3 regions of the Psychrosphaera haliotis genome follow, and region 3 is predicted to be linked to each of the others. Evidence: predicted binding sites of a transcription regulator. Region 3 holds the regulator's gene; each other region holds the start of a gene.
The links. The regulator sigma-54, encoded in region 3, starts transcription at its own class of promoters, with help from an activator protein. The targets are predictions, from matches to a motif close to GTTGGCACGNNNNTNGNNT.
Positions count from the first base shown of each region.

Region 1: the regulator sigma-54 is predicted to act here: its motif matches at 9,011-9,029, upstream of ABD009_RS12710 (PEP-CTERM sorting domain-containing protein).
Region 2: the regulator sigma-54 is predicted to act here: its motif matches at 6,561-6,579, upstream of flgF (flagellar basal-body rod protein FlgF).

Region 1 covers NZ_BAAAFQ010000010.1:115,742-126,782, reverse strand. Annotated here, with positions in the region: gene ABD009_RS12755 (ATP-binding protein) at 1-482, shown strand, start outside; gene ABD009_RS12750 (hypothetical protein) at 540-2,024, shown strand; gene ABD009_RS12745 (HupE/UreJ family protein) at 2,074-3,180, opposite strand; gene ABD009_RS12740 (tetratricopeptide repeat protein) at 3,173-4,192, opposite strand; gene ABD009_RS12735 (Ig-like domain-containing protein) at 4,277-4,774, opposite strand; gene ABD009_RS12730 (DUF4331 domain-containing protein) at 4,786-6,378, opposite strand; gene ABD009_RS12725 (anti-sigma factor) at 6,562-7,302, opposite strand; gene ABD009_RS12720 (sigma-70 family RNA polymerase sigma factor) at 7,299-7,856, opposite strand; gene ABD009_RS12715 (hypothetical protein) at 8,179-8,361, shown strand; gene ABD009_RS12710 (PEP-CTERM sorting domain-containing protein) at 8,444-8,959, opposite strand; gene ABD009_RS12705 (hypothetical protein) at 9,152-9,631, opposite strand; gene ABD009_RS12700 (DEAD/DEAH box helicase) at 9,874-11,041, shown strand, end outside.
Region 2 covers NZ_BAAAFQ010000004.1:168,332-179,372, forward strand. Annotated here, with positions in the region: gene flgK (flagellar hook-associated protein FlgK) at 1-1,295, opposite strand, end outside; gene flgJ (flagellar assembly peptidoglycan hydrolase FlgJ) at 1,308-2,351, opposite strand; gene ABD009_RS03430 (hypothetical protein) at 2,639-3,046, opposite strand; gene ABD009_RS03435 (flagellar basal body P-ring protein FlgI) at 3,079-4,173, opposite strand; gene flgH (flagellar basal body L-ring protein FlgH) at 4,183-4,908, opposite strand; gene flgG (flagellar basal-body rod protein FlgG) at 4,933-5,721, opposite strand; gene flgF (flagellar basal-body rod protein FlgF) at 5,746-6,513, opposite strand; gene ABD009_RS03455 (DUF2802 domain-containing protein) at 6,716-7,177, opposite strand; gene ABD009_RS03460 (chemotaxis protein CheW) at 7,199-7,693, opposite strand; gene ABD009_RS03465 (chemotaxis protein CheW) at 7,720-8,727, opposite strand; gene ABD009_RS03470 (ParA family protein) at 8,732-9,499, opposite strand; gene ABD009_RS03475 (OmpA family protein) at 9,508-10,485, opposite strand; gene ABD009_RS03480 (flagellar motor protein) at 10,496-11,041, opposite strand, start outside.
Region 3 covers NZ_BAAAFQ010000004.1:680,653-691,693, forward strand. Annotated here, with positions in the region: gene ABD009_RS05625 (STAS domain-containing protein) at 2-301, opposite strand; gene ABD009_RS05630 (ABC transporter substrate-binding protein) at 311-952, opposite strand; gene mlaD (outer membrane lipid asymmetry maintenance protein MlaD) at 956-1,426, opposite strand; gene mlaE (lipid asymmetry maintenance ABC transporter permease subunit MlaE) at 1,441-2,217, opposite strand; gene mlaF (phospholipid ABC transporter ATP-binding protein MlaF) at 2,214-3,047, opposite strand; gene ABD009_RS05650 (calcium/sodium antiporter) at 3,287-4,252, shown strand; gene ABD009_RS05655 (KpsF/GutQ family sugar-phosphate isomerase) at 4,268-5,233, shown strand; gene kdsC (3-deoxy-manno-octulosonate-8-phosphatase KdsC) at 5,233-5,799, shown strand; gene lptC (LPS export ABC transporter periplasmic protein LptC) at 5,799-6,356, shown strand; gene lptA (lipopolysaccharide transport periplasmic protein LptA) at 6,349-6,837, shown strand; gene lptB (LPS export ABC transporter ATP-binding protein) at 6,854-7,579, shown strand; gene ABD009_RS05680 (RNA polymerase factor sigma-54) at 7,632-9,125, shown strand; gene hpf (ribosome hibernation promoting factor) at 9,160-9,447, shown strand; gene ABD009_RS05690 (PTS sugar transporter subunit IIA) at 9,538-9,987, shown strand; gene rapZ (RNase adapter RapZ) at 9,990-10,850, shown strand; gene ABD009_RS05700 (HPr family phosphocarrier protein) at 10,860-11,041, shown strand, end outside.

The sequences.
Region 1 (11,041 bases), on a different contig from region 3:
CATTTTCAGCTCAGCTTGGCTTGAGTGACAACGCGCACAACATTTTATTTACTAAATCGGAAGAGCCTAAACCGTTTGAGCGAGTCAACATGCGAGCTTTGCTAGTAGAAGACAATATGATTAATCAAATGGTCGCTAAAAAAATGCTATCCGAAAGTGGTGTTGAAATGGAAGTCGCCATTAATGGAGCGAAAGCGTTAGAGCGTTTGTTGGCGAATACAGATAAAGAGTTTGATGTGATTTTCATGGATTGCCATATGCCAATATTAGATGGGTATGACGCAACTCAAGCTATTCGAAGTGGAGATGCTGGCAATCAATATTTGGATATCCCTATCATTGCGATGACAGCAAATGCTATGAAAGGGGATAAAGAAAAATGTTTTGCCGCTGGAATGGATGACTATATGTCAAAACCAATTGATTTGAGTCTATTGCAAAATTTGCTTACAAAATGGCAACAAAAAATCAAACCTGAGTGATTGATTAATAAACAGTAAAGTTCATACTTATCACAAGAGTCAAAAAAGGAATTTATTGTGAACAAAACGAAACTTAGTATTACATGTTTATTAACGCTGTCAGTATTGACCGGCTGCTCTAAAAGCTCAAAAAGTTCAGATGAGCAAATAGTTATTGTTACGGAAGACAAGTCTGTCGCGGTAAGCGGTAAGGCAATTGATGGATATATCGTAGGCGGCACTGTATTTCTAGATATTAATGGCAACGGGATCGCAGATGCTAGCGAGCCACAAAAAATCACCGAAGAAGGTGGAGATTACCTTTTTGAAGTACCAGAAAAAGATGCGGCTTGCTTAGCGTATTCAGCCATCATTGTTGACGTGCCCGTTGGTGCGATAGATGAAGGCTCGGAAGAAGAAGGCGTCGCTCGTCATGAAGTTACCGACCCTTATCAAATTGTATTACAACCTACCTTTGAGCCTATAACTGAAGCTGATTTTACCAATGGTTTAGTTCGCAACATTTCTCCGTTAACTACCGTTATATGGCAAGCAATAGAGCAAAACTACCCTCGTGAAGTTGAAGAAAAACACTGTGATTATCTTAAAGAGCACAATGAAGCCGTCACCGCTCTAAAAACCGAAATAGAAGATACGCTCAGAGGACTAGTTTCGTATTACAATTTATCTGCAGAGCAAATGTACGCTGACTTTATTGCTGACAAAGACTCCGAAGCGTTTCATATTGCGCAGGATATTGTTAAGGGCTTAAAGGCTGCTTATAAACTTAAGACTGAGCTTAGAGTTGAATACCCAGAAGGTGAAGTTCGAGTTTTTGTATCTAGAGACCAAGAGAAAGATGAATACTTTAATGTAGAAGATGGTTGGTACAGAGACGTAGTGGTATTTCATGATACGGGTTACTTTTCAGAAGACGTTAAGTTAGTTAGTGACGAGCAACTGAATGAAGTGGATTATGTTCTGACACACTTAGACAGAACAGACAAAGCTTGGAACGATCAGGCCTTAAACGGTGAGCTTTCTGTCCGTAAAGACGTATACCGAGACCCAAATGGCGAATATAGATGCAGCAATATTGAGCGAATAGAGTTTAAAGAGAATGACATAAGATACGAACTTTCAAACTCATTTGGTAGCTTAACTTTTGATACATTTGAAGAGTGTGTGAATGATAGTCTTGATGATCCATATGAAAGAAGTTTTAGAATTTCTTATGACATCGACTCTACTTATTATTTTGGCGTTTTCTTTTTCAGAGAAGCACAAAGTCGATTTACCGAATTAGCAGAGTGGGTTGATGTGGAAAACAAAACCGACTTAGACTCGTCTGAGATGATTGATGTATTAAAGCTTATGCCTTATCGATGGGATGATGAAGTATCGATAGACACTTCATTGTGGCGCAAGCGTAAAGATCAAGGCAACGTACAGCTTGATGTTGAAAACGGCACTGACTGGACTCGCGCCACCAAACAGAGCGATGGCACAACAGTTTATGAGTGTAGCTCTGACGGTGAAAACTGGACAAGCTGTGAAGGCTAATAATAAAAATTAATAGGTAGATCACAAGCACAAAGCGCCTTTTACAAACTTAAAGGCGCTCAAACGTCCACTGCATTGCAATAACAGCAATGGCCAACGAACCAGTGGGCATTATCCACTTTTGATACCAAGCGTAATTTCTGATCATTATTAACAATGGTAATGCCACCGCTAAAATAGCCAACTGACCAATTTCCACACCGAGGTTAAATGTCAGCACGCTTAATAATTGAAATTGATTTGATAAGCCCAGTTCGCCAAGTACACCGGCAAAGCCCATTCCATGCAATAACCCAAAACCAAATGTAACCCAGCCGAGTCTTATAACCACAGGCCAAATATTATTGAGTGCTGCAAAAACTACAGATATGGCAATACCTATTTCTACCCACTTGCTACTTGGTGCAATAACATCCATAGCAGTAGCGGTTAGTGTTATAGAGTGTGCAATAGTAAACGCGGTAACAATCCAGGCTGTTTGTTTTAAAATTTGTACTTTTGATGGACTCGCTTGCCATTGCTTATGTTCACGTATCAACACACAAGTCAGCAATAGTGCAATTAAAAATAGAATATGATCAAGACCCATCCAAATATGCAAAACACCTTGATATAAATATTCAACAGCCGTCGAAAACGCAGTAATTTGATCTAGCTTTATCGTTTTATTTCGATCAGACGCGCTGTACACAAGACTCCTACCGTTTATAGAGATTAACGCCTTGTGGTTTGAATCAAAGTCAAAAAAGCCATCGTACTGTATTTCCATTGTACCTGGGCTAGAGCATTGAACTGCAATGGGGATGTTTAAATACGGTTGGTTAAAGTGGTTGTCTAATTTTAGTGAGCCTTGGCTTGAAACGACACATTGACGTTCGTTTTGACTAAAAAGCACGGTACTTTTCACGAACTGTGAAATGGCAGATTGTTGAAACGTGATTTCTTGCCAAGTAATGTTGCCATCTTTGTTTATATCGAAGTCGATGACTTGTTCTAAGTCTTTTATTTCAACCTGCCATTCGCCCAACAAGTTTTGTGCAGACTCAGATTCTGACGTTACTGTGAGATAACTGGTGCTAAGCTGGTGGCCAAAAGATGAAAAGGTAGCAAATAGAAGAACGAATATTAAGGTGAACGTGCTTTTTAAGTTACTCATTTTCTAACTCCTTGAACCTTGCGCTTGCTTTAGCAAGTAGCGTTTTGTCAGACTCAAGTTTTGCTTGTTGCCAATTAATTGTGGCCCAATACAAGGCTTTATCACTGTTGTCTTCAACCGTTAAATAGTACAAGGCGAGGTCAGCTGCGTGAAAGTTATCTTGGCGACGTTCTCTCAGCTCAATACGTTTCGACAATAAAGTTTGCCAGCGAGTAGCTCGGGTCTTTTTATCTTGTTTTTCCGCTTGAGCAAGTCTAAGTAGTAAAGCATCTTCTAGATTATTAGCTTCTGAGACTAAGTTTCCAATAGTGTCTATAACGGGTCTGTAATTTGTTAACTCAAGTTGTGCATCAGACCATAAAACCAAAATACTCACGGGCGCTTCATCTAAGTTAACTTGAGATAGGTGCTTAAGAGTTTGTTGTGGTTGGTTTAGTCTAAAAGCCATTTCAGCTAAAACATGCTGTGTTGCTTGGCTTGTTGGTTTGTCACTTGAGATGGATAACAAGCTCTTATAACTGGCTTCCAATTTTCCATTTTGACTTTCCGCATCAAGAGCGCAAGTGCTTACTGTTTCTACACTAGCTAAACCTAATAATCTCAAACACTCCGTCTTCGCAGAGTCAAACTTACCTTTTACTTGTAACATGTTTGCCTTTAATAACCGTGAATTAACATCGTTGGGAGCAGTTTCTAAAACGTTATCAATAACTTCGATTGCATCGTCAAATAGGTGTTCTCTTTGTAATACTCGTGCATACAAATAACCTACTTTTGCGGTGGGTTTGTCTTGATATCGTTTGGCTAACTCGGTTTTAAGAAACCCTTGGTTAACTTCTGTTTCGCCAACGTTTTGACTGCGTAAAACTAGCTTCTCTAACTCAAAAATAGATAGGTTTTTGTAATAATGAATTGTCGTTTTTGAAACCACATAGTCCGGTTTGGGAATATGAGACTCGGCACTAGCAGAAACGCTAATTGTCAGCATAAGAACCGTCGCTAATGTCTTCATAATTTGTCCTTTGTTTAAACTGTGTTGATTAAAAAGAGCCGTCCTTGGCTATTTAAAGTGAACTCGATTTTTTAAATAAAGAACTTAAAAATCGACAAGCAACTCATCAAAATCCGTTTCAACTTCAGTGTTAAGGTAATGTCGGCCATTTACACTAAGTGGCATGTCCGAAGGACTTTGACTAAAGGCTTTGCTAACCTGAGTCGCAAAATCAACGTTCAGCGCTTCAATTGTGATATTCACCATGCCGATATCAGATTGGTTAACACCATCTGAAACAACAAATTCAAAGCTATCTGCACCCGTCACCTCTAAGTTTGGTGTGTAGGTATAATTACCACTTTCGGCAATAACTACCGTTCCAAACTTTGGTTCAGTAACGAGGGTAAACGTAAGAGGCTCATTATTTTGGTCATACGCATTTAGCATGTCGGTGATAACGACTTCTGTTTGAGTAATCACATTTGCATTGATAGCCTGTGGTTTATAGTTAATTTCTGGTCTTTCATTTTTGCTGTCGTTACATGCCGTTAGAAGTAGCACAGAGGCAATCACACTCAGCTTGAATAAAGTATTATTCATATTGGTGTCTCCTATTTTGAACCCGCAAGAGGCGTTGCTAAATATGGAAACGACGCGTCCATCATAGTTGCATCTAGAGGGGCGCCATCAGTAAATGGAACTAAACCTGTATTTGCATCTTCCGGAGCACATAAGCCTAAGTCTGTATCAGTGCCATTCACTGGAACTGGGTGACATAAGCGACCCATAACAACACGAAGTGCGATATCTACAACGTCATCACCAGGTCTACGACCATTTGGGAATCCTGCTAAGTCATTACCCGCAACACCAAATGCAGATTGATCTGCTTGAGCTGTAGCCGCGATACCTGTATTTAAACGAAGCATTTCTGCACCTGTTACTGTTGCTTGCTGGTTAACACCAGGGAAGCCAGTTAAAAAGGCAGTAACTAAGTCGTTACGTGGGAAGTTAGTTGGTGCTAACGTTTCCATGTTTGTGCCTAACGTTGTATTTACTGCGTCTTTAAACAGAATGTTTAGAAGCTCTGGTAATGATGGGTGAGTAACGTAGTCGATGAACTGACCGTCATTTTGTGGGTGAGATGAAGAAAACGAATCTTTGTCTTTTAAACCAATAACTAACTCGTTTACTAGAGGGTTACCTAAACGTGACACTTGAGTTAATGCGCCACCACTTACACTTGGTTTTTCAAAAGTCGCGTTTGGATTTAAAATACGTGCCTGAGGTAGACTCGCCGTTGTCCATGTGCCAATAGTGCCATTGCCTTCACCTGTTACGCAGGCTTTTGGAACTTCAACTGCAATAGAGGTTACGTTTTTATCCGCTAAGTCATCATTGCTATCATCTTGCGTAATCCCACCAGGAAAACCTTCGCCATCACCGGCGCCTGGAGCGCTGTCACCTTCAACTGGAACATAGTTCACCAAGTCAAACGTTTTACCTAGGTTTACAACAAATGGGTCTTTACGTTGACCAACAAATACTTTTGCCATGCTGTCACAACCAGGAATAGACACTTGATAGACAAATTGGTCGGCGTAGGCTTGGTAGTTCTCCATTGATGAGAATGTTTTATTACCTACATAATCCAATGGCTTACCAAAATCATTAGTATTGGTCATTGGGTTTGTTAGCATGGTTTTTGTACCAGTGCGCTGTGGACCGGTAATAACAGACACTGAGTAGCTTTCGCTAAAATTTACTGCGGCGTTGTTACCAGGCGCGATGCCACCAATATTCTTTAAAGGTACTGCGACGGTTCTTTGATTACCTTCAGGACCAACGGTAAGAGCAATACCTTCATTGTCTTGCGCTAGCATACTTTTAAAATTAAATGCGAAGGTCATATCTTCAATGGCGTCGCCATCGCTGTCTATATGTATGCTGTATGTAGCGTCGGGATCCATCGCAAAATAATTTGGACCACCGTAAGCGTCTTGAAGAGGGATATAGTTTGCGATTAATGTGACATATTCACCACGACCTTCTTCGTAACTATTAAATGCGTAAAAATCTGTTGAGTCTAATGCTGCAAATCGAGCAATGTTTGGTGCTTCTCTATGACTCGAGGCATCACTTGCCGTGCTGAAAAGAGTACTGCATACAGCCAGAGCGACTAAAGATGGAGTTAACAATTTCATGACTTTATCCTTTGTTTTATTAAGAAGTCATGAAGAAAACGCGTAAGGTTTCAAACTGGATGCAGAATAGTGAAAAATAAATGAAACTAATTGTTAGGCATAAAAAAACCAGACTCTATTTCAAGCCTGGCTTTGTAAAACGGACCTTGTTTAATTAACCAACGTAGGTGAATGTTCTGTGCTTTAAAGCACAATTAGGTCGGTCGTATAAAGAACTTCAGTAGGTGAACCAGTCGGTGAGCCACCTAAAGGCTCCAAACTGACCGCTAATAATGCAATATCTTGCGCATTAAACTGGCTGTTCTTCAACAATGTTTTCATACCATCTTTAGGCAATAAGCCTAATGAAACTGGCGCGTCTTGGCCTTTCAATATCATCCATAATTCGTAATCTTTGTCGGTTCTAGCTTCAAGTGATGAGCTCGCCCTAACAATTAAGTTTTGGTCTTGAACATCCACTAACCACAATGGCGCTTTAGATTCATTTTTAAAGACCGCTAACTGACTACTTTCAAATGTATCAATAGGCAATGGCGTTTTAGATTGCCAAACAATAGCAGCAAGGGCAATACAGGCAACCGTGGCAGCCAATGACCAAGCTTGCAAGAGTCTGCTTTTCGGCTTTTTCACTGCTTCTTCAGGCTTATTGTCTTCATCATTACTGGCGCGGGTTTGGATATTCAGAGCAACAACATTATTATCAATACGCTGACTAATTTTTTCCCAAACTTGTTGATCTGGTGCAACGGCTTCAATTGAGCTCGCTAGCCGATTTAAATGTTGCTCCCATTTCCAAGTTGCTTCACGAGCTCGGTTTGACGTTAACATAAGTCTTGAATAGCGATCTCGCGCTGAACCCACTAACGTTCCCAACACATACTCTGCTGCCAACATGTCTATGAGTTTTTGATTTTCATAATTCATAACGTTAAACACCTTTGTAATTGTTGTAAGCCACGTCTAATCCAACTTTTTACAGTACCTAGAGGTGATGACACGTGATCAACTAACTCAGAATGAGTTAGGCCTTTGTAATAAGCTAAATGAATAGCTTGGCGCTGCTGCTGATCTAATTGTTCGATACAGTCTACTAACTTATTGTCGTTGCCCGATTCATACTCAATGGTTAAGTCAGTTTCATCGTTAACTTCAACGCTTTCTAAATCAGCGCTATGCTCATTAGTAAACTCTTGCTCTTTTCTCACTTTATTGTGTCTAATTAAATCTAAACTACGATACCGAACAATGCTGATCATCCATGAGATAACCACGCCTTTGTTTGACTGATAATCACTGGCGTTATGCCAAATTTTAATAAAAGCATCTTGCAAAGCTTCTTCTGCTTGAGCGGTATTTTTTAGCATTTTCAGGCTGATAGCATATAACTTTCCACTGGTTGCACTATACAATTCCGCAAATGCCTTTTTGTCACCTTTCGCAGTCGCACTGAGAAGAGGCAATAATTCATCATGTTCCATATTTGACCTACTGTTATGTGTTATCTCCGTAACGTATCTAACTGTGATTTGGATGCGAAAACGGGAAACTTTTTTCCTACCCTAACAGGAGCTAACTGAAAACACGTAGCAATAAATCACTTTTTGGCGCTACAACAGTGCATCACTGATCAAATTGGTGCAAAAACAAACGATTCCAAAACCAACTAAAAACAACAACTCTTTGTAAAACAGAGCACTACAAATTTTAAACAAACTGGTATGTTTCTTTCTTAGTTTATTAGTAGAAGTATCACTTAAGTTGTAACTATTAACTTGATAAGCAAAGCCCGAGGAGAAAGCCATGCGTGGTCTTTTTGATATAGTGAACGATGCGTATACCGAAGTATATAAACTAACTCATTTAGGATTTAGCCAGTTTGACATGGATGCAAAACAATTTAATAGGGAAATGGACAAAGACTTGTTTGAAGGAAGTCCTAACTTTTTTACAGACGAAAAAAGTAACTTAAATGATCCTCGTTAAACAAAAAAAACACCAACGGTGATGGTTGGTGTTTTCTTTAATTTAAATTAACGCCGAGCATTAATTTAAAAAGCAGTTTTAACTACGCTTGCTTTTTTAATCTGCGTGATGCTAACCCTAAGATAGTAAGACCAAATAACGCTAATGTTGATGGCTCTGAAACAGCATTTACGTTACTACTGACATTGTTGGTGCGCACTAGCATAGTCTCAGCAACTGAAAAATCAATTTCGCTTACTCGTCTGTCGGAAAAGTCACAATGGCTATATGTTGCATCAAATGCTGATGACGCACATTTGTCTGGGTTCTGAAATAAAGCAGGCGCAGGAACCATAGCCCACTCAAATTGGTTCGCAAAACGCCAGATTGATACGTCCAACTGAGTATTTAATGTATCTGTGTACAATCCGCCCGCGTATTCCCAATTACTTACCAATTGCGAACAACGACCTGCACATGGTGACGCCCAAACCCAATCTAAATTATTGACCGTTACAATCTTATCTTCAAGTGGGTCTGTAATTACGCTCGCGTTGGCAATACTAGTAAAAAGTAAAATCAGTGAGGTAAGTCCGATTTTTAGCAACTTTGATGTCATGTGGTTATCCTGGGATATTGTTATTATTATTTAGTTATATGTTTGAAAAACATACAAAAAACGTGCCTGTTAGTAAAAACTATATAATACAATGAGTTGGGTTTCTATTAGGCGTGTCGAGGTGTTTTATGTAAAAAATGCTGACAGTGTGAATGAGATGGCCTATAACCATCTCATTAAGCTAATTACGCGCTAACGCTTGTAGGCTTTTCTTGCTGCAATGACAATCATGCCCGACATCAATAACAACCAAGGTGCAGGTTCTGGCACGTCGTTGGTTACAAATAGTGCATTAGCCATATCTATAATTAGTGCGTGACCGTAGAAATCTTTTAGGTGTGAGCCTTCAATGCCGACACTTCTACTTAACTGAACTTCATAGTCTTCGTTGAAAACTTTAGTGGCAACAGAAACTATTTCGTATCTACTAGATATCAAGGTATCGGTAATACCATACGTTTGATTGTAAGTTGAACTCGTAATAGTGCCCAACATACTGCGTAATAACGTTGCATTTGCGTTAGCGTCTTTTGCGCCAATGCCGGTTTCTGTATCAACCGTGATTAGTTGATCATTAGTGTTTAAAAAGTCTGCAGGAATAATATCTGCATTAGAAGAAAAGCTTGAAACTGCAATCAATAAAATCGCAATAGCTTTTGGTATGAAGTTCATACTAGCTCCGTAGTTGCTGGGCAAAAAAAAGAAAAGCCAAAAGTAGATGCCTTAAAAGTCCATTTTTAGCGACGTGATAGTACCGAAAAACAACACAAGATCAATAATTTAACGCTTAATTGTGTTTAAGTGTTGGTTATTTGTTTGTAACAAGGTTGGGAGTGAGTTGTACCGTTACAAACTTCGTTTCAGTCGCTATTCAAGCGTGTCTGGTTAAGTAAATCATGGGGCATAAAATTTACGTGCGCAATTTGCACACCAAATCGGCAGACTTGAGGTATAATAAAAGCATTATTCGTCAACAATTGAGCATCATGGCATCTTTCGCAAAACTCGGACTTAACAAAACCCTTCAAAAAAACACTAAAACACTAGGGTATAGTAAGCCTACTTATATCCAAGAAAAAGCTATTGGCGCTGTTCTATCAGGTACAGACACCTATGCGATTGCACCAACAGGAACGGGCAAAACGGCGGCTTATTTATTGCCGATTTTACAAGAGTTAAGTCAGGTTGATTACAGCGCAGAGCAAGTCAGACCTATCCGAGCATTGTTCTTGGTGCCAACTCGTGAGCTGGCCTTGCAAGTAGAAGAGTCGATTGGCTTATATGGTAAAGATCTTGGCCTTCGTACTATTAGTATTTTTGGCGGCGTTAGAATGCAATCGCAAGCTAATCGTTTTAAGCGCGGAACCGACATTTTAGTCGCAACACCAAAACGCTTAATGGACATGCTAAAAGCCAAAACCATATCACTTGAAAAAATTCAGTTTTTTGTAATGGATGAAGCAGACCGTTTAGTTAGCATGGGCATTCATAGCGAACTTAAACATATGATGGCGTTAATGCCTGCTAAGGCGCAAAAAGTTCTGTTTTCGGCTACGGATTCAAAAGCACTTAACAAATTTAGTAAAGAGTACCAAAATCGCGTGAAACTGATTAAAGGCGGTGACATTCAACCTGCTCTCGATCAGATTGTTCATACTATGTATCGCGTACGTCGTGAAGAGAAACACGAGCATTTATATGCCTTGTTAAAACGCCTAGACAGCGCGCGCGTATTGATTTTTGCTCATAGCAAACACGAAGTGAATTACCTCAATAAGTTACTTAATGAGCAAGGTTTTGTAACAACGGGTATCCATAACGATATTTCACAGAAAAAGCGTCAGCAACGACTAGAAGGTTTTAAAACAGGCGAGTTTAACTACCTAGTGGCAACCGACATTGTTTCGCGTGGTATCGATATTGACGACTTGTATTATGTGGTTAACTTCGATTTACCAGTTAACAATAACGACTATCTTCACAGAGTAGGTCGTACAGCAAGAACCAAAACTAATAAGCTAGCTACGAAAAAAGCGATGGCGACCAAAGAAATGCAACAAACGTTGTCTAAGCAAATTGTTG
Region 2 (11,041 bases), 510 kb from region 3:
ATCATAAAGCTGTCGCCAGCTGTTAAGTTATTAGTATCAATAGCTAAAGCAATACCTGTACCTTCCACAGCAATAGCAGTACCACCTGCCATTGTGGCAATATCAGCCGGTGTGAATTGAGTTATGACGTTACCATCCATATCAGTCATTTCGATATTGGTTCCGTCATAATCTAAACGATAATCTTCGCCGGATAGTTCGTTAGTATTACGAATGTAAGTTTCAAATTTGGTTTCGCCTACATTGTATTGAGAGTTTAACGTTCGGCTTAATACTTCCTGAGGCTCATTTATGTCACTAAATAAATATTGACCCTGGTCGCCGTTTAAATCGCGACCCAATGTTTGTTGGCGATTAAAACTGTCAGCAAGTCCAATTGCTAACTTACCGAGTTCATTTAGTGTCGGTAAAATTAAATTATCACGAGCATCAAACAGCCCAGTTAGGGAGCCACCTGATAACTGGTCCGTAATATAAGTTTTATTTACTGTATCGGCTCGAGTAGCGACACCGATTTCAAGCTTGCTCGAATCAAATTCATTTCGCTCCACCGATAGCGGCAAAGCAAAAGAGTTTGTAACTAATGTAATCCCTTTGCCTATAGTGACATTAATTGTTCCGTCGTTACGTTTAATCGTGTCAACTTGAACCATTTCACTTAAGTTCTTAAGCAATAGGTCTCTTTTATCTAGTAAATCATTGGGTGGAAAACCACTACCACTCACCGCGTTTTCTACTTGAATTTTGCCATTAAGATTGGCAATTTCCGCAGCAATAGAGTTTATCTCTTCTATTGTTGTTGTTATTTCTTCGTTTACGGCACCAAGGTGCTGCCCTGAGATTTCTTCGTACAATGTATTAAAACGTTGCGCTACTGTTTCTGCTCTTGCAATTACTACGTTTCGGGCCGATATGATTGTTGGCTCTTCTGTTACACCATTGATGCCATCAAACATTTCCTCGAATGAGGTTGTAATGCCAGTCTCAGGATCCGCTAATAGGTTGTCCATACGTGACGCATTAACATATTTGGTATTGTTTGAATTGTATTGGCTAGCGTTAAAAATAACTTCCTGATAATTAAAATCATTAAACGTACGAGTGATACCTGCGAGTTGTGTACCGTTGCCTAAAAAAGTACTTCTAAAAGCCAAGCCAACCGTAGATTGAGTTTCAACTCTTTGACGACTGAAACCTTCAGTGTTGACGTTGGCAATATTGTGACCTGTCGTATCAAGCCCATGCTGAGCTGCTGATAAACCAGAAACACCTGTACCTAAAATTCCGCCAGCCATTATTTATTTCCTCTATTCGCCATCGCTTAATTCAGAAAATTTGCCAATCATTTCTTGAAAGTTATCGCTGTTTAATATGCCCAATATTTTATTTGCGTAATTTGGATCTGTGGCATAACCAGCGTCTTGTAGACCTTGCAAAAACTGTTCCGGATTGCTTGTTTGTTTTAATGCGGGCTCATATCTATCGTTGCTTTTTAGGAAGCTAACAAAGTCATTAAATGATTCATTCACATTGTTGTAGACACGGAATGGTTCAACTTTTTTGACCGCTATGCCGTTTTCAAATTCTAATGTCGATTGCGCAGTTTTTGTTCCGTCCCAATCTCTATGAGCTTTTACGTTAAATAGGTTAAAACTTGAGTTACCGTCTTTGTCTTTTAATACGTGTTTCCCCCAACCAGTCTCCAATGCCGACTGAGCAATCATGACCGCTGGGTTTAAACCAATTTTTGACGCATTTTGTTTTGCATAATCCCAAATGCTGTCAACAAACTCTTCTGGTGAATTAAAGCTAATTGAAGGCTGCTTGTTCACTTCGAGTGGTTTGTTTTGTTCATTTGACGTTGCGTTATAAGCTTTTTCAGCACCTGCAAACAGTCGATCTTTAATTTGTTGATCATCACCTGGTAAACTAAATGTTGAGGCTTGGTTTGGCGATGTTGGACTTTTAGATATATTTCCGACGAGTTCATCAAATCGATTATCATTTCGCAATACACCTGCATTAACGTATTTATCGTTCTCGCCACTAAGCTGGTTAACTATGATGTCTGCTAAACCAACACTGCCTTGTTCTGACATATCATTAGCTAACTGAGAGTCATACATGTCTCGAAAAAATTTAGTAGTGTTAGAGTGCATTGGGTTGCCCTCTTCGAATACTGCATTCGCTTGACGCATTGATTTAAGCATCATACCAATGAAAATGGACTCAAAATGTTGAGCAGCTTTATGAAGCGCTTCTTTATTGCCAGGATCCATTTTAGATTTGGACTTCAACTCTTGAAGACCAATCAGATCAAGCGCATTACTCGAGTTTCCAATATTATTCATTGTCGTTTTTTTGACACTTTTATGCGTCAACTCAGCTATTAAATTAATAATATTGAGTGTATTTCAAGTCTTGTGCCAAGAGCTTTAATACATGAATAAAAGAGTTATTGAGTTTTAGATGTGATGTTACTGATTGTTGGGAGGTTTGATTTGGACTAAATTGGCTTTTACTTGACTGACTTTTTCTAGGCTGGCTTTTACTAGATTGGCTTTTACTCGAGTGAGCAATTGCCCGATGAGCCGATGTACTGATTCGACTCATCATTGGGCGACTGGCATATGAACTCCTAGTGAATCATTGTGAAGAACTTAGATAATTCCTCTTTCAACTCACCAGTTATATCACCTACAAAACATACTTTTGCACCATTTGGAACACGTGCAAATACGGTTTCAATTTGCTCAGCAATATTTTTTTCAGTGTTAATAAAGTCAGCGAAATACTCAGCTTCTGGCATTTCTTTGATATTCGTTAACGCTTCAAATGCTGCTAATCCAACAGGCGTAAATTGAATCTCATTGTTTTCAATTACTCCACCTGATAAACAACAAAATATTTGCTTATCGCCAAACGCAACTTCATACACGTGGTATTGAAGATCATGCGCCTCGTTAATATCTAACATCTCCAGGATAGCCTGGTTTGTTTCTTTATTTGCAGTTACGTCACTTAGCAATACTTGTGAAAATGCCATCGTGTTATTCCTTCTATATATTAAATTAAAAGTTAAATCACAACCAATTGACCATCAATCGCTCCAGCTTGCTTTAATGCCTCTAATATAGCCATTAAATCGCCAGGCGCTGCGCCCACTTGGTTTATGGCGCGTACTAAATCATCAAGATTCGCACCAGGGTCAAAAACAAACGCTCGAGTATCATCTCTTGCGACATCTATTATTGTTTGATTTGTTACAACTGTTTGGCCATTGGCCAATGGATTAGGTTGATCAACTTGCTGATTCTCAGCGATGGTTACCGTTAGGCTACCGTGCGTAATTGCCGCAGGTTTTAAACGAACATCTTTACCTATAACGATAGTGCCAGTTCTAGAGTTGACAATAATTTTGGCACTTGTACTCGCTGGCTGAAACTCTAAGTTTTCAATTGCTGATAAGTAGGCAACACGTTGTGAAATATCTCTTGGCGCAATAACACGCACTGATACTGAATCCATTGGCTTTGCCGTGTTTGGACCTACTAGGTTGTTGATCGTATCTGCTAAACGTTTTGCCGACGTGAAATCTGGTTCATTTAAGTTGAAGGTAATATGGTCACCATTTCCAAAAGGCGTTGGTACTGAACGTTCAACTGTAGCGCCATTAGGAATTCGCCCAACGGTTGGTGTATTGATAACAACTTGAGAACCATCAAGACCTTCAACACCTAAACCACCTACTACAAGTGATCCTTGCGCTACGGCATAAATGTTACCGTCTGCACCTTTCAAAAATGTTTGAATAAGCGTGCCACCTCTAAGGCTGCCTGCACTACCTATTGAGGAAACGGTAATATCGATGTTCTGACCTGGCTTTGAAAACGCAGGCAATTCAGCATGGACTGCAACGGCCGCTACGTTTTTAATTTTTGGCTTTAAACTCGCTGGAAGTTGAATGCCAAAGTTGCCAAGCATTGCTTTAAAACTTTGCTCGGTAAATGTTGTTTGCTCTCCGGTACCCGGCAAACCAACTACTAAGCCATATCCAACCAATTGGTTTGAGCGAATGCCTTGTACAGTAGACACATCTTTAATACGAACAGCATTAACGCTTGAACTAAAAATGAGGCTAGTGCAGATTAAAACTGCTAATAAAATTTTCATATGTAACTCCTAAAATGGCCACATCGAACTCATGAAAAACTGAGATAACCAACCCGTTTCTTGAGCTTCTGCCAAAGAGCCTTTGCCGCTATAAGATATGCGAGCATTCGCCACGCGAGTAGATTCAACTGTGTTATCTGATGAAACATCTTCTGATCTAACAATACCGGTTAGTCTAATAAACTCTTGCCCAGTGTTTAGCGTTAACCACTTTTCACCTCTAATTATTAAATTACCGTTTGGTAAGACTCTCAAAACATGAACCGTAATTTGACCATTCAAGCTGTTACTTTGGTCCGACTTTGCATCACCTTTAAACGTACTATCTGACTCAATGCCCATTTCCAAGGTATTACCACCAATAGTCGGCGCTAATCCGTTTAGACCTACAAGTGGCGACAAACTAGCATCGGTCTCTTTTTTAGTTTCTGTTTTTGCCGTCTTTGAAGCCTGCGTATTTTCCATCAACATGACGGTGATAATGTCACCAACTCGTCTAGCTTTAGTGTCTGAATAAAGCCCATTTGACCAACCACTATGGTATAGGCTCCCTGTCGCAACTACTTCTTCAGAAGGTATTTCTGGCATGATGGGAGCAAAAAATGGATCTTCCTCCACCACATCGTGATTCACTGCACAACCACTTAACAAGCCAATACCACCAACAAGAGACAAAACTCTTAAAACATCCTTTGTAGATTGATTTATTTGATTTAGCGAATTCGATATGTTCATAATCTGACTCCAAACATCTACCAGTTATAATTGCTGCGTAATAAAGCTAAGCATCTGATCAACAGACGAAATTACTTTTGAGTTCATTTCATAAACACGCTGACTTTCAATCATGTTTACAAGTTCTTCAGTTACATTAACGTTAGACGTTTCAAGAGCGCCCTGAACAACAATTCCTAGACCATTGATTCCTGGGTTACCCTGAACAGGAGCTCCGCTTACACCAGTTTCTGTAAATAGGTTTTGACCAATTGGCTCTAAACCAGCCGGATTAATGAAGTCACTGATAGTGAGCTGTCCGATTGCAACGCCGGCTCCCTGCCCCGGAATTTGAACCGTTACTTCACCTTGCTGTGAAATGGTTATGGACTTCGCCTCTGCAGGCACGTTCATTTCAGGTTGCAGCGCAAAACCAGCACCTGAAGTAACAATCCGACCATTTTCGTCTAACGAAAATTGACCATTACGTGTATAGGCCAATGTTCCATCTGGACGTTGAATTTCAAAAAAGCCATCGCCTTGAATCATAAAATCTAGGCTATTGTCTGTTGTCGACATGTTACCTTGAGAGAAGTTCTTTTGCGTTGCTACAACTTTAGTACCTGCGCCTAACATTAAACCATTCGGTAATTCGGTATCCTGAGATGAACGACCACCTGGTTGATTAATGTTTTGGTATAACAAATCTTCAAATACCGCTCTGCTTTTTTTGAAGCCAACGGTACTGGCATTCGCTAGGTTATTCGAGATAACTGCGATATCTGTTTGTTGGGCATCTAAGCCGGTTTTACTTATCCAAAGTGCGGGATGCATAGCCGCCTCCTCAATTAATTCTAATTAAACAACTCGTAATAATGAATCTTCAGTTCTATCTATATCTTCTGCCGTCTTCATCATTTTCACCTGCATTTCATATTGACGTTGATGTGAAATCATCGACACCATTTCTTCTACAGGGTTAACATTACTCATTTCTAAGGCACCACTAACAATCCTGATATTTGGCGAGGCTTCGCAAAAACCGCAGAGCTCATTTGACAGAACGGCGTCTTTTGAACGAAATAAACCATCTAAACCTTTCGTTAAATCATTGTCATTTGGTGGTTCTATTACTTTTAATCGGTCAACAACTTCTAAGAAGTTTGCCGGAGCTCCTTGAGGGCGCACAGTAACGCTGCCATCAGGTCCTATCTCAACTTTTTCGACAGGCACAGGCAAAACTATGGGGCCGCCTTCACCTAAGATCGGTGTACCTTTAGCGGTCGTCAATAATCCGTCACGGGTGATTTGTAGATTACCTTCACGGGTATAGGCTTCTTCTCCGTTCTGATCTTGAACGGCTAGCCAACCTCGACCCGATATAGCAATATCTAAGTCTCTACCCGTAGTTGCTATGGGACCGTGATGCATCTTTGAACCCGGTCTTTCTTCCATAGCAAAAACTCGAGTAGGAAGACCGTCTCCAAAGGCTTGCATTGAACGTTGTTGTTCAAAGTCAGCACGAAAGCCTGCCGTTTTAGCATTGGCTAAATTGTTGGCGTTCATAGAAACACCAATCAGGTTTTGCTTTGCACCCGACATGGATACATATAGGAGCTTATCCATTTTTGCCTCCGTCAATTGCTCGACGATTAAAATTACTTAACCAATAAAAGCATTAATCGTGCCACTGATAAAAAGTTCTTTTATAACAGTAACTAAATGGAGATTTAGATATTGAGGGATCTTGATATTTGGAGCTTCGGACGTTTGGGGATTTAGAGATTTGTAGGTTGGGTAAAAGGTACTACTTTACTAAAACGAATCGTTAAGCAGTTTTTGTTTGTTTCTGCATCGCTATCAGTAATTCAGCTTCAGCGCGTGATATTTCACACTCTTGAATGACTTCTTCTAATTCCGCACCTAACTCAATCATCTTTTTAGCGCGAGTATAGAGTGGGTTAGGTTCGTGATTTTGCTCCAACATCAATATTTTGTTGCTCAGCTCTGTAATCACATCTAATTGTTGCTGTTGATTTGTTTGTAACTGAGAAATAAGTTGTTGTAGGTATTCTTTGTGTTGTTCGGACTTTGAATGCAGTAGCTGCGTGCTATCGAGCTTTTGTTTGATTTGCTTAAGAGACTCACCTTGCAAGCTAAAAACACTGTTTAATTGTTGAAATTCTTTTGTATGACTTGCGGATTGTTGACGATGGCGTGAAAAAAGAACCAGTATTGCAATTACACAACATACTAGTACCCCAGATAATACTCCTATCCACACCATCATTACTACTCTCTACTAAAACTGCTAGATGTCTGAGATTTCATCCCACTCTTCATCTGTCATTAACTTATTCAAGTCTACCAAGATAAGAAGCTCGCCACTGCGATTACTTACACCTTGGATAAACTTAGCACTTTCATCTGTACCTACATTTGGTGCGCTATCAATTTCTGATGTTTTTAGGTAAACAACTTCTGCAACGCTATCAACTAGAATACCGATTACTTGCTTGTCTGACTCAATAATAACAATTCTTGAATTATCACTTACTTCGCCATTAGACAAACCAAACCTAGCTCGGGTATCAATTACCGTTACAACGTTACCACGAAGATTTATGATGCCTAAAACGTATTCTGGGGCACCTGGTACAGGAGCTATTTCTGTATAGCGCAATACTTCTTGAACTTGCATTACGTTAATACCATAAGTTTCGTCTTCTAAACGAAATGTAACCCACTGCAACACTTCGTCGTTGCCATCTGTTAGTTTACTAACTGGGGCTCTTTCTTCACTCATGTGAGCAACTCCTAAATTGAATAACTTTATTCTTGACGTGCATTAATGCCTTTATTAAGCATGGCAACTAAATCATCGACATGCAATAAAGCACACATTTTTTCTTTTATCGTTCCTAGTAACCAAGGTCTTTTTCCTGGTTGAGAGCGCCATTTAACATCATCTGGCTTTATATACTCTGTTGTAACCAATTTTTCCGCGGCTAAACCCCAGTTACTTTCACCCAACATGATTAAATATTTATAATCAGGTTTGGTTTGAAGTGAGTCGTATTTTTCTGGCATTACCCATTTGGCCGACTCAACTACATTAATTTTTTTCTCGCGATTGACCATTACACCTAAAAACCAATCCGGCTTTCCAAACAAACTGGTCACATCTTCTAAGTTGTGAATACCACCTAACTCGTGCAACGGTACCGCTAATGATAGACCTGCCACCTCAAAAAATAGTGCTTGAAATGGCTCTTCAATTTTATCTATCGATTTTGTAGCAACAGTAGTTTCTAGTTTTTCTTCAGCTTCAACCTGAACGTTAGTTTCAACTTCAGCCTCGGTATACGTTTCTAAGTCTGTAACCGTTTCAGGAACCGTTGTTGTTTCAGTTGAGGTTTCAGTGACTGCGGAAACCTTTTCTTCAACTATTGGTTCTACTGCTACTGCTTGTTCTTCTTTTAACGCCAATGCTTCTGCGGCTTCTTGCTGCTGTATACTTACTGCTAGTAAAAGTTGTTCTAAAGAATTAACTTCTGGCTCAGGTTCTTTTACTGGCAAAGTCTTATCGGCAACAATTGCGCGTTCAATAGGTTTTAGTTTTAGTTTATTTTTCTCAGGCAAATCTTCAACATTACTAAAATCTTGTTTAATTTTAGCACTGTATTTAGATTCTGCGAGGCTATCTGCAGAGGAGTTTTGAACATTTTTTGATTGTTCGATCGTTTCTGACGATTCTTTATTATTATGCTCCAGATTTTCACTTTCATCAGTTAACAACTGATCTAAGTAATCCTTCATCACATTTTCACTGGCAAACATATACTCAGCTATTCTCTAATTGTTTTAATAGTTCTTGATAGGCGAAAACGCCGCGAGAATTTTTGTTGTAGATAGGTAATGGTGTCCGTTCCATACTTGCAGTCCTAAAATTAGTATCAATAGGGATAACTCCCTGCCAAACTTTATTAGCATACATATGATTAAGTTCTTTGTATGCAACTTTAGATGCTTTCGTTCTTTTGTCATACATGGTTGGAATAATACACACATCATACTCTTTCGACTGCGATGCTTGTATCAACTCCATTGTTCGATACATCCGTTCTAAGCCTTTTAAGGCCATACACTCTGTTTGTACCGGAATTAGTACCTTATTACAAGCCGCGAGGGCGTTTACCATCAACACACCTAAAATAGGAGGGCAATCAATTAAAATGTGATCGTAATGAGATGCAAACTTATCTAAAGCCTTTTTGATAATTAATCCCATGCCCGACTTTTTACTTAAAACGCCATCCAAAGTCGCCATGGCCATAGTCGCTGGTAAGATATCTAAATTTTCAACGGGGGATTGCCAAGTACACTTATCCCAATAAGATTGGTCCATACTCTCTGAACGAGTAAAAACGTCGTAGACACCGAACTCCAGCTGCTCTGAATCAAGACCAAAGTAGTAGGTCAATGACGCATGTGGATCGGTATCAATCATCAACACTTTTTTGCCTTGTTGAGCCAAAATAGCTCCTAAGGTAATTACTGTTGTTGTTTTACCCACTCCGCCCTTTTGGTTGGCAACCGTCCAAACTTTCATCCTACAACCTATTCATTTCCATCGTTATCTGATTTTTGCTCATTCTCCGCCTCTTGTCGAGTGGTGATTCTGATTCCACCCCCAGGAAGCTGAATTACACGCAATTCATTACCGTCTGCGGTCTCATTTGGAAACTTATCTGCGATATTTTGCTGCAGCTGTTCTTTGTTTGGTTCTTCAGGCCGCGGTTGTAAATAGGAATATTTAGAAAGCGCAATTACAACTCTTCTGTTTCTAGCACGCCCTTCTGCAGTTTCATTACTTGCAATAGGGTCATTTGGCCCGTTAGCCTTAATACTTAATCTGTCTTTCACTATGCCAAATTGCTCTAAAAGATTTGTTATGACTGCGGCTCGAGCTGCAGATAGCTCCCAGTTTGAAGAAAATATCTCATTGTTAATGGGCAGATCGTCAGTAAAGCCTCTAACCTCAACATAGTTGTTAACTTGAGCTAGCGAATTAGCCACTTCTTGAATTATAGGGAGTGCTTGTGGGTTCGCAGAAGCGCTACCCGATGCGAATAAAACACCACTTGATAATTCAATTGTTAACCAATCATCATTCACTTTAAGCTTTGCGTCACCCGTATCGGCAACGTCAATTAATGCGGTTTGTAAATCTTGTTTTAACGCTTGAAGTGGGTTGCCTAGCTTTTTATTCTCGGACTCATTTATCAACAAGTCTTGGTCAACAAGTTCAGGGCCTTTTTCAGGGTTTAAAGAATTACCATCAAAGACGTCTTGCTGGGCTATTTGATTTGTCAAAATGCCGTCACCAGCTGTGCCTTTTCCCTTGTCGCCTGTTATGTGAAATATTTGTCCTAAAGATTGGGAGAGTGTATCGAAAGACTTTTCTTTGACGATAGATAAAGCATAAAGCACAACAAATAATGCAAACATTAGTGTCATGTAATCTGCATACGAGACTAACCAACGATCAAGGTTGTCTTGCTGCCTCGCTCTTAAGCGCTTACTAATTCTGGCCATTTCCCCGTCCTCAAACTGCGACGCGTGAATAAGCTTCTAACTTGCGCTCAATACTATTAGGGTTTTCACCATTGGCAGCACACAAAAGCCCTTCCACAATCATTTCTCGATATAAAACTTCATTGTCGATTTGAGATTGCAATTTTTGAGCCACTGGAATGAAAAATAAATTTGCACCACCAACACCATATATAGTTGCGACAAATGCCGTTGCGATGCCATGTCCGAGTGCTGATGGGTCGTCGATATTTGCCATCGCTTGAATAAGACCAAGTACAGCACCTATGATTCCGATAGTTGGGCTATAACCGCCTAGTGCGTCGTATATTCTTGCTGAACGATACTGCCTATCACTATCTAGTTCTATATCTAACTCTAAAGACGTTCTAAGTACATCACTCTCTACACCATCTACCAGCAGTCCTAACCCTTTTCTAACAAAAGGGTCGTCATTTTCATTAATGCCATCTTCAAGTGCCAAAAAGCCTTTTTGACGAGATACATCTGCCCAGTGAGCAATCATATGCTGAGCATACTTAAAGTCCAGGGGCTTTTT
Region 3 (11,041 bases):
TCTAACTACGTGTGTCATTCTTCAAAGGAAGTAACTCTAACACGTTGCTAATACTGGCTAAAGCTAATAATTGCTGAGGCTGATTTATTATTGATATTTGGTGTTTTAATTGATAGTGCGCAATCAACTTTAATAACCAAGCTAGGCCTGCTGTGTCGGTGTTTTCTACTTGAGATAAATCCAAAGTAATGTCTCCAGTGGTAACTGGGAAACGGTAGCAAGCGGGAGCACCTAACGTGAATCGGTCCAATTTGCCTGCCACAATCAATGTATCGTTTTCTAGCGAAAAACTAACCGACATAACGTTTAATTACCCTAAATCTTTTTTAACTATTGGCTTTTCAGCTTTCTCTAACAACAATTGAGTTACAGACTCAATACCTTGTTGACGAATTAAATTTTGTAGCTCGGCGCGTTTACTATCAAGTACAGATACACCCTCTGCGATCATATCGTAAGCGCTCCACTCACCGGTTTTTGAGTTCTTTCGTAATTTAAAATCAATACGGATATCCGGCTTACCTTCATCAAGAACGCGAGTTTTTACAACCACTATTTTTTGACCATCTATTGCGTAAGCTGGTTCAAAAACCACTTGCTGATCATCATAAAGAGTTAAGATACCAGCATAAGTAGCAATTAAATATTTCTCAAACGACGCATAAAATTTCTCGCGCTGAGCCTCGGTACTGGTTCTGTAATAAGGACCCAAAACCATTGCGGCTGCATATTTATGGTTAATTGCAGGGGCAAGTTGTTCTGCAACAACCACTCTTAATACTTCTGGATCTTTTACGATTTCAGTCTGTTCTTTTGTAATACGAGAAAACAACGCATCAGCAACACTACGTACCAACTCAAATGGATTGTTGTTATTGTCTACCGCTTTTACAGATGGTACTAAAAGGCTTAAGGCCAATAAACTTAACGCTATAAAATTAAACTTCTTCATTTCTTAGTTATCACTCCCTTGATTAAATAAGAACTGTCCGATGAGCTCTTCTAAAACTAATGCGGACTTAGTATCTTCAATGTAATCTCCATCTTTGAGAATCGCGACGGTTTCATCAATGAAACCAGGCTCAAGACCAAGATACTGTTCACCTAACAAACCAGAAGTTAAAATGGCAATAGAACTGGTGTCAGGAAAATTATCGTATTGTGCATCAATAGCTAACGTTGCAATAGGAGCATAATCAACAGGGTCCAATTGAATTGATTCAACTCGGCCAACCACTACACCACCTACTTTTACCGCTGACCTAACTTTTAAACCACCGATATTACTAAACTTAGCCTTCAGTTGATAAGTTTCGCCTGAGCCTGTAACGCCTTGGCTAGCCACATTTAATGCCAAAAATATAATTGCAGCGATACCTAACGCGACAAAAAAACCAACTAATACTTCTACTTTTTTTGATGTCATCATCTTTCCTTAAATTAGCTACCGAACATTACGGCAGTTAATACAAAATCTAAACCTAGAACGGCTAACGAAGCTTGCACAACAGTTTGTGTGGTTGCTTGGCTAATTCCTTCTGAAGTAGGTACCGCGTCATAACCTCTATATAATGCAATCCAAGTTACAACAAATGCAAATACAACACTTTTAATTACGCCATTTAAAACGTCATCTTGGAAGTCTACGCTCGCTTGCATGATTGACCAAAAGCTTCCATGATCAACGCCAAGCCATTCAACACCAACTAAGTGTCCGCCTAGGATTCCCACAGAGGAAAATAGTAAAGCAAGAATTGGCATGCTAAAGACACCAGCCCAAAATCTTGGTGCAACAACACGCTTAATTGGGTCTACCGCCATCATTTCAAGCGATGTTAACTGTTCAGTCGCTTTCATTAAACCAATTTCAGCGGTTAACGCAGAGCCCGCACGACCAGCAAATAATAGTGCCGTCACTACTGGACCTAACTCTCTTAACAGGGCTAGTGATACCATTGGACCTAAGCTGTCTTCTGCCCCGTAATCAATTAAAACCGTATAACCTTGTAGGGCTAGTACCATGCCAATAAATAAACCAGATACCAAAATTATAATGAGCGATTGAACGCCAACTACATATATTTGCTTAATAAATAATGGAAACGCCTTAAATATGTTAAAACGCCCAAAAATCGCACCTATTAATAAGGCTGTTGCCCTTCCAATAGACGCCATTTTTTCAATGGTGTTTTTTCCTAACGACTGTAAGGCTTTCATTTAGATCCCATCATAATATCTTGTTGCAATGAATCTGCCGCAAAGTGAAATGGTACTGGTCCATCGGCTTCACCGCGTAAAAATTGTTGGACTAATTCAGAGTCACTTTCTAACAACTCTTCAGTTGTACCGTGACCAATAACTCGTTTGTCCGCCATAATGTATAAGTAATCAGCAATTTCCATCACTTCTTTCACATCATGTGACACTATAATACTGGTTAAGTTTAATGAAGAATTTAAATCTCTTATTAATCGAACTAGAACACCCATTGATATTGGGTCTTGGCCAACAAAGGGTTCGTCAAACATAATCAAGTCTGGGTCTAGTGCAATTGAACGCGCTAATGCGGCTCTTCTTGCCATACCGCCCGATAATTCTGCAGGCATTAAATCGCGGGCACCACGTAAACCAACCGCTTCTAGTTTAAGTAATACCATAGTCCGCACAACATCTTCTGGCAAAGTGGTATGTTCACGTATTGGAAAAGCCACGTTGTCAAATACCGTCATATCGGTAAACAAGGCACCACTTTGAAATAACATGCTCATTTTTTCGCGAACTTTATATAGGGCTGAACGCGATAATTTAGGAATATTACTACCAGCAACAAGGATGTCGCCAGTGTCAGGCATTAGCTGACCACCAATAAGACGTAGCATGGTTGTTTTACCGATACCACTGGGGCCCATTATTGCAGTGATCTTGCCTTTTGGAAATTTTAACGAGATATCATCGTAAATTACGCGGTCGCCTCGCGAAAACGTTACGTTTTTTAATTCCACCAACGCCTCTTGTTGGTGAATAGAATCAGACAAATTTTTAGTCACCGTGTCTCCGCGTAAATTAATGATATTTTTATAGACTGGCCATTGTATTCATTAATTACAAAATTAGCTACGCTTGAAATGTTAAAAATTATTAATATTCACTTACGTTTACATCAGGCGAGTAAATTGATTAAGAATTGACTAAGTATAATCCAAAACAGCAATATATTTTGCTTTCTTAAGCGACTAAAGCCACAATAACACCAATATTTATTCAACATTTGTTAAGTTTTTCTATCATGCTAATTGCTTCAATTATTCTTCTTTTGTCATTCGCAGTATTAGTCTGGGGTGCCGACAAATTTGTCTATGGTGCTTCTGGGCTGGCAAAGAATTTAGGAATATCTCCGCTTATAATAGGCTTAACTATTGTTGCGATGGGATCATCAGCGCCAGAAATTATGGTTTCTGCCAATGCGGCTTTAAAAGGCGCTACGGATACATCAGTCGGCAATGCATTGGGATCAAATATAACCAATATATTATTGGTCCTTGGCGTTACAACTCTCGTGCGTCCACTTTTTGTATCTTCATCAACACTCTACAGAGAAATGCCAATTCTACTCGGTTTTACATTATTGGCCTGGTGGGTATTGGCTGACAACTATTTATCGTTAGTAGAAGGTTTTGTATTACTTGCTTTATTCTTTGGCTTTATTGGTTATTTAATCTTTTTGTCTAAAAGCAAAAAGGACGGGGAAACCGATCTCCTACTGGCTGAAACCGAGAGTGAAATTCCTGATAACTTACCGACCAAAAATGCAATATTTTGGGTTGTTGCGGGCCTAATAATGTTGCCATTAAGTTCACACTTTTTAGTAGACTCAGCGGTCATAATTGCCCAACACTTTGGAATAAGCGAACTTGTAATAGGACTTACGATAATTGCTATTGGTACAAGCTTACCAGAACTCGCCGCCAGCGTTGCCAGCGTGCTTAAAGGTGAAGATGATATGGCTATTGGCAATATCATTGGTTCTAATATTTTTAATATTCTAGCTGTTTTAGGTATTGGAGCGGTCATCAATCCTAGTGTAATTGACCCATCAGCCGCATCACGAGATATATTTGTAATGATAGCCGCGACTATAATGCTTCTGGTTATGGCCATGAGCTTTGCTCAAAGAAAACGTCAAATAAACCGTATTGAAGGTGCTATCTTGTTAAGCGCATTTATCGGCTATCAATTTGTGCTATTTGCATAATTTAATGAGGTAAAAATGAATTCACTTATAGCGTCTGCCTTAAAAGTAATTGCTATTGAAAAAACAGCGATTGAAAACTTAGCAAGCTCTTGTAACAACGACTTTGTATCAGCATGTAATGCAATTTTAGCCTGTAAAGGTCGCGTTATTGTGACTGGCATGGGAAAGTCTGGCCACATAGCCAATAAAATTGCCGCTACTCTAGCAAGTACAGGAACACCTGCATTTTACGTACACCCGGGTGAAGCAAGCCACGGTGACCTTGGCATGTTCACAAAAGAAGACGTTGTTTTAGCATTATCAAATAGTGGTGAGACAGGAGAGATTGTTACTTTATTACCTGTGTTAAAACGCTACGGTTGCGTGATTATATCTATGACAGGTAACTCTGAATCCACTTTAGCTCAAAACAGCAATGTTCATTTATACTCAGGTGTTGAAGAAGAAGCTTGTCCGCTTGGTTTAGCTCCTACTGCTTCAACTACGGCTAGTCTAGTATTAGGTGACGCATTAGCGGTATCCTTGCTCGAAGCAAGAGGTTTCACCGCTGAAGATTTTGCACTTAGCCATCCAGGTGGAGCGCTAGGCCGAAAACTATTATTAACAAACAAGGACATAATGCATACCCATGACCGAATTCCAATGGTCAGCGAAAAAGCGACATTAAAAGAAGCAATTATAGAAATGTCCGCAAAAGGTTTAGGGATGACAGGTGTAGTCAATGCAAACCAAGAATTGATTGGAATATTTACCGACGGTGATTTACGTCGTTGGTTAGATCACGCAGAATTTAGAACAGACCTTAATATTACAAAAGTAATGACGTTAAGCTCAGTGGTGACGACGGCAAACATACTTGCCGCGGAAACGTTGACTTTAATGGAGTCTAAAAAAATCAGTTGTTTATTTGTTGTTGATGAACAAAATAAACCTGTTGGCGCCTTAAACATGCATGACTTATTAAAGGCTGGAGTTATCTAATGCAAAGATTTAGTCAATGGTACCAACCTTTACCAAGCGATGTTGTAGATAGAGCGAAAGCAATAAAGCTTCTGATTTGTGATATCGACGGTATTTTTTCCGATGGCTCTGTTTATATGGGCAATAATGGCGAAGAACTAAAAGCATTCAATACTAAAGACGGTTTTGGATTAAAAGCACTCATGAACACGGGATGTCAGGTTGCGGTTATCACAGGAAGAAATTCTAAAATTGTAGAAAATCGAATGAACAGCCTTGGCGTGAAACATATTTATCAAGGTATGGAAACGAAACTCATTGGCTTTGAGCAACTCTGTGCTGACTTATCGGTAGAGGCCCATGAAGTAGCCTTTATTGGTGACGATTTTCCAGACGTTCCTGTTATGAAAAAAGTTGGCTTTGCCGTTTCAGTTACCGATGGACATCCCTTTGTAAAAGAAATATCGCATTACGTTACGCAAACTCCTGGTGGCAAAGGTGCGGTAAGAGAGTTAACAGATTTAATCATTATGGCGCAACAAGGCGAAGACTACATCACCAGTCACTTTGAGGGTGCGAGCAGTTAATGAGAACTAAACTCGTCATAATTTTAATTTTCATAGGTATTAGTTTATATCTGTGGTTACCTGCTTTTAATACACTAAATGAATTTGATGATAGTGATGAGCCTGTATTAATACCGGACTTTACCGCTACACTCTTACATCAAGAAATGTTTAATGTTGAAGGTAAATTAAAACAGGAAGTTTTTTCACAGAAAATGGAACATTATGCTCAGCTTGCACTTACGTATTTTGAGCAGCCAGAGTTTATAATTTACCAAGACGACAAACCCTTTTGGCGTTTAGCGGCAATGACGGGAAGTGTTCAAGATGGCCGGCTAACACTAGAAAATGACGTTACTATGTTCCAGCTTAATGATAATAAACTAGTGACTAGTATTGAAACTGAGTATATTGAAATTGATTTAGACTCTCAGCTCGTGGTTACCGATAAGCCTATTATTATTCGCGGCGAAAAAACGACTATTGAAGGCAAAGGCTTGCGTGCTGATTTAAAAGCCGAGCGAGTAACTTTAACAAAGCATGTAAGAACAATCTTAAAAGGAAATCAGGATGACTAAGGTTTTAACTATTTTTTTAGCTTCACTATTACTAATCTGTCAAATGGCCATCGCTAATGATGACCTTGTTATCGACTCTGAAAACCAAGATCTAGATTACAAAAATAACACTATGTTTTTTAGTGGCAACGTGAAAATTCAGCAAGGTAGCTTAACTATTACTGCGGACGAGCTTTTTGTCATCACTAAAGATGGCGTAGGAGAAAAGTTAATAGCCAAAGGTAAACCGGCCAAATTTATTCAGGACGATCCTGCCAGTGAGTTATTAGAAGCGAGTTCTAACGAAATTGTATATATGATTAACGATCGAGTTTTGGAGCTAAACGGCGAAGCTAAATATAAGCAAGGCAGCTCAATTGTTGAAAGTGGCAATATTGTCTTTGATTTAAATGCTCAGCGAGTTAAAGCAGACGGCGATAAATCAACAGGTGGCCGTGTAACAACGACTATTAAAACAAAAAAAACACAGCCAAATAACTAAGTAGAGAAAACCTAATATGACCAAGTTGGTGGCCAAGCATTTAGCCAAATCTTATAAAAGTAGACAAGTTGTTAAAGATGTAAGCCTGTCGGTTGAAGCCGGACAAGTTGTGGGTTTACTAGGACCTAATGGCGCAGGCAAAACAACCACGTTTTATATGATTGTAGGTCTTGTACCAAATGATAAAGGCGTTATCCAACTCGACGAAAACGATTTAAGTCATGAGCCTATGCACGTAAGAGCTCGTAAAGGTATCGGTTATCTTCCACAAGAGTCTTCGATATTTAAAAAGCTTACGGTTTCACAAAACATCATGTCAGTTCTAGAAATGCGCAAAGACATTGATGCTAACCAGCAAGCAGACTTGTTAGATGATCTTATTGCGGAGTTTCATATCGATCATATACGGGACAGCCTTGGTATGGCCTTATCTGGCGGTGAACGTCGCAGGGTAGAGATTGCACGTGCTTTAGCGGCAGATCCAAAAATTATTCTTTTAGACGAACCTTTTGCAGGTGTTGATCCTATCTCGGTGATAGATATCAAAAAAATAATCCAACAATTAACTGCAAAGGGAATAGGTGTTCTTATTACTGACCATAATGTCCGTGAAACACTTGATGTCTGTGAAAAAGCCTATATCGTAAGTCATGGGGAGCTAATTGCCGAAGGAACTCCTTCACAGGTACTAGAAAGTGACATTGTGAAGAAAGTTTATCTTGGTGACCAGTTCAAACTTTGATATTTTGTTAGTACAAATAAGTTTATTTTAGTCAGTACTTTACTGGGATCAAATGAGACCAACACTACAACTTAAAATGGGTCAGCAGTTAACTATGACCCCTCAATTACAACAAGCAATTCGTTTGTTGCAATTGTCGTCGTTAGAACTGCAACAAGAAATCCAAGAAGCCTTGGACAGCAACCCCTTGTTAGAAAATGACGAGGAGCATGGTTCTGTTGAGCATATTGAACTCCCTAAAGACAATCACGACCGCCATGAAAATGAAGCCGCATCTAATTCAAATGACGATGAAATTGAATGGACCAAAGATGAACGTGATACCAACGAAAACATTCAAGAACAAACAATAGGTGACGAGCTCCCTACTGACTCTAGTTGGGACGATTACATGAGTGCGGCTCCTGCTAGCTCAGGCCCAGCCTACGAAGGCGAAGACACCGTTTACCAGGGTGAAACAACGCTGGATATTCAAGACCATCTAAAGTGGCAACTTAATCTTTCTCCTTTTTCAGAACATGACTTAGCCATTGCTACCGCGATTATTGACGCCATCGATGATAAAGGCTTTTTGACCGTATCAACAGAAGACATCGTAGAGTCTGTAGATATTGAAGATGTTGAAATTGAAGAAGTAGAGGCCGTATTAAAGCGTATCCAACACTTTGATCCTATTGGTGTTGCTACCCGAGGCTTGCAAGAATGCCTACTTGTTCAGTTGCAACAATATAGTATTGATACGCCTTTTAGACAGGAAGCTATTGATTTAATTGCCGAGAATATCGACCTACTGGCTAATCGCGATTACCGTACCATTCTCCGTAAAACAAAATTAAAAGAAAATGACTTAAAAGAAGCCTTAGAGCTCATTCAGTCTCTGAACCCAAACCCTGCTAGCTTAGTTATTAAAGATGAAATTGACTATGTAATTCCAGATGTTAGCGTAATTAAGAAAAAAGGTCGTTGGTTAGTAGAGCTAAATCCCAATTCTATGCCTAAAATTAAAGTGAACGAACAGTACGCTTCACTGTCTAAAACTTCAACTAATAGCTCTGATGCTCAATTTGTTCGTTCACACTTACAAGAAGCAAAATGGTTTATTAAAAGTTTAGAAAGCAGAAACGACACTTTATTGAAGGTATCAAATTGTATAGTACAGCAGCAACAAGCCTTTTTTGAATATGGTCCAGAAGCTATGAAGCCAATGGTTCTAAACGATGTAGCAGAAATGGTTGATATGCATGAGTCCACAATATCACGTGTGACAACACAAAAATTCATGCACACTCCCAGAGGAATCTTTGAATTAAAGTACTTCTTCTCTAGCCACGTTAGCACCGAAAATGGTGGTGAATGTTCATCAACCGCAATTAGAGCTTTAATTAGAAAGTTAGTTGCCGCTGAAAACCAAGTAAAACCGTTAAGTGACAGTAAGATTGCCGATATTCTGGCCGAACAGGGCATCCAAGTAGCCAGAAGAACTATCGCAAAATACCGGGAGTCGTTAAACATTCCCCCTTCAAACCAGAGAAAACGATTGGTGTAATACACCCATTTTATCAATTAAGAAGGAAGTGCATATGCAAATTAATTTAACTTGTCGTCATGTCGATGCAACAGAGTCTTTAAAAGAGTATGTTGATACGAAATTTGCAAAGTTACAGCGTCATTTTGACCACATTAACAACGTCCATGTGATTTTAGACGTTGAAAAGCTAAGCCAAAAAGCAGAAGCGACCATGCATGTTAACGGTGGAGAGCTCTTTGCTACATCGGAGCATACAGATATGTATGCTGCTATTGACTCATTAATTGATAAACTTGATCGTCAAGTTATTAAGCATAAAGAAAAGTTAATTCGACACTAACTTCTCTCATTAAAATTAAAGTGCCAAGGACGGTACTTTTAATCCATCTTTTGAGATAAGATCAAAAGAAAATAGCAGTAAAATAAAACCATGAATGTAAAGTTACTTCTGCAACCTGACTGCACAAAAGTGCTGGCAGACTGCCAAAGCAAGAAAAAGATCCTAGAGCATATTGCCGAGATTGCTAGTACTAAGTTACCTGATCTAACTTGCACAGATATATTGGCGAGTCTAATGAATCGCGAAAAACTAGGAAGTACAGGAATAGGAAATGGTGTAGCCATTCCTCATGGAAAAATCACCCCAAAAGGTGAACCAGTCGCGGTATTATTGGTTAGTCACCCTGGAATAAATTACGACGCGATTGATAATCGCCCAGTAGACGTATTTTTTGCACTATTAGTGCCTGAAGATCAATGTGATGTGCATCTTCAAACGCTTGCGTCTATTGCAGAAATCTTTGATAACAAAGATATGCTGAAACGAATTAGAAGTGCCGAAACAGATAACGACTTATACAACGTAATTGAAGCTGCTTAATCATGCATATATTTATAGTTAGTGGCCGTTCAGGCTCAGGGAAGACGGTAGTACTTAGAGTACTTGAAGACTTAGGTTACTACTGCGTTGACAATCTGCCAGTAGACTTACTGCCTGCTCTATCGCATTCGTTATCACAAAATTACCCACAAGTTGCTGTAAGCATTGATGTTCGAAACTTACCAAGCTCTGAACAAGAGTTAATGGATAATTTGGACTTCTTACCTAAAGGTGTAAAAACCACGGTTCTTTATATCGATGCCAAAGATGAAGTACTTATTCGTCGTTATAGCGAAACTCGACGACTACACCCTCTTACCAAAGGCGACGCTTCATTACCTGATGCCATCGCCCAAGAAAGTAAATTATTAGATGGCTTGTCTTCTAGAGCCGACTTGTACATAGACACCTCAGATTTGAACGTGCATCAACTTACCGAAATGGTAAGAGAAAAAATATTAGGTAAATCTGATAAAGAACTGGTTATAACCTTTGAATCCTTTGGTTTCAAATACGGCGTTCCAAACGACATTGATTTTGTTTTTGATGCACGATTTTTACCTAACCCGCACTGGGAACCTGAATTACGCGCTTTAACCGGATTAGACTTACCCGTTAAAGACTTCTTTTCCAGCCAACCATTGGTGAATAAATTTGTTTTTCAAATTAATAACTTTATGTCCACTTGGTTGCCTCATTTAGAGCGCAATAATAGAAGCTACTTAACAATAGCTATAGGCTGTACAGGTGGAAAACACCGCTCCGTATACATTGCAGAAACCCTCGCTGAGCAGTTCCGTTCTCGCGGCAAAAATATCAAAACTCGACACCGTGAAATGAGTCGTTATTTAGAACAGCTATAAGGCTTAGTCATGTTATCGCGCACTATCACTATCCAAAACAAACTTGGATTACATGCTAGAGCTGCCACCAAAATGGCTCAGTTGGCACTTCAATTTAAAGCCAAAGTACAAGTTCAACAAGGTGAAAAAACGGCAAGTGCTGACAGCGTAATGGCTTTGCTCATGTTAGCAAGTAATCAAGGCAAAGAAGT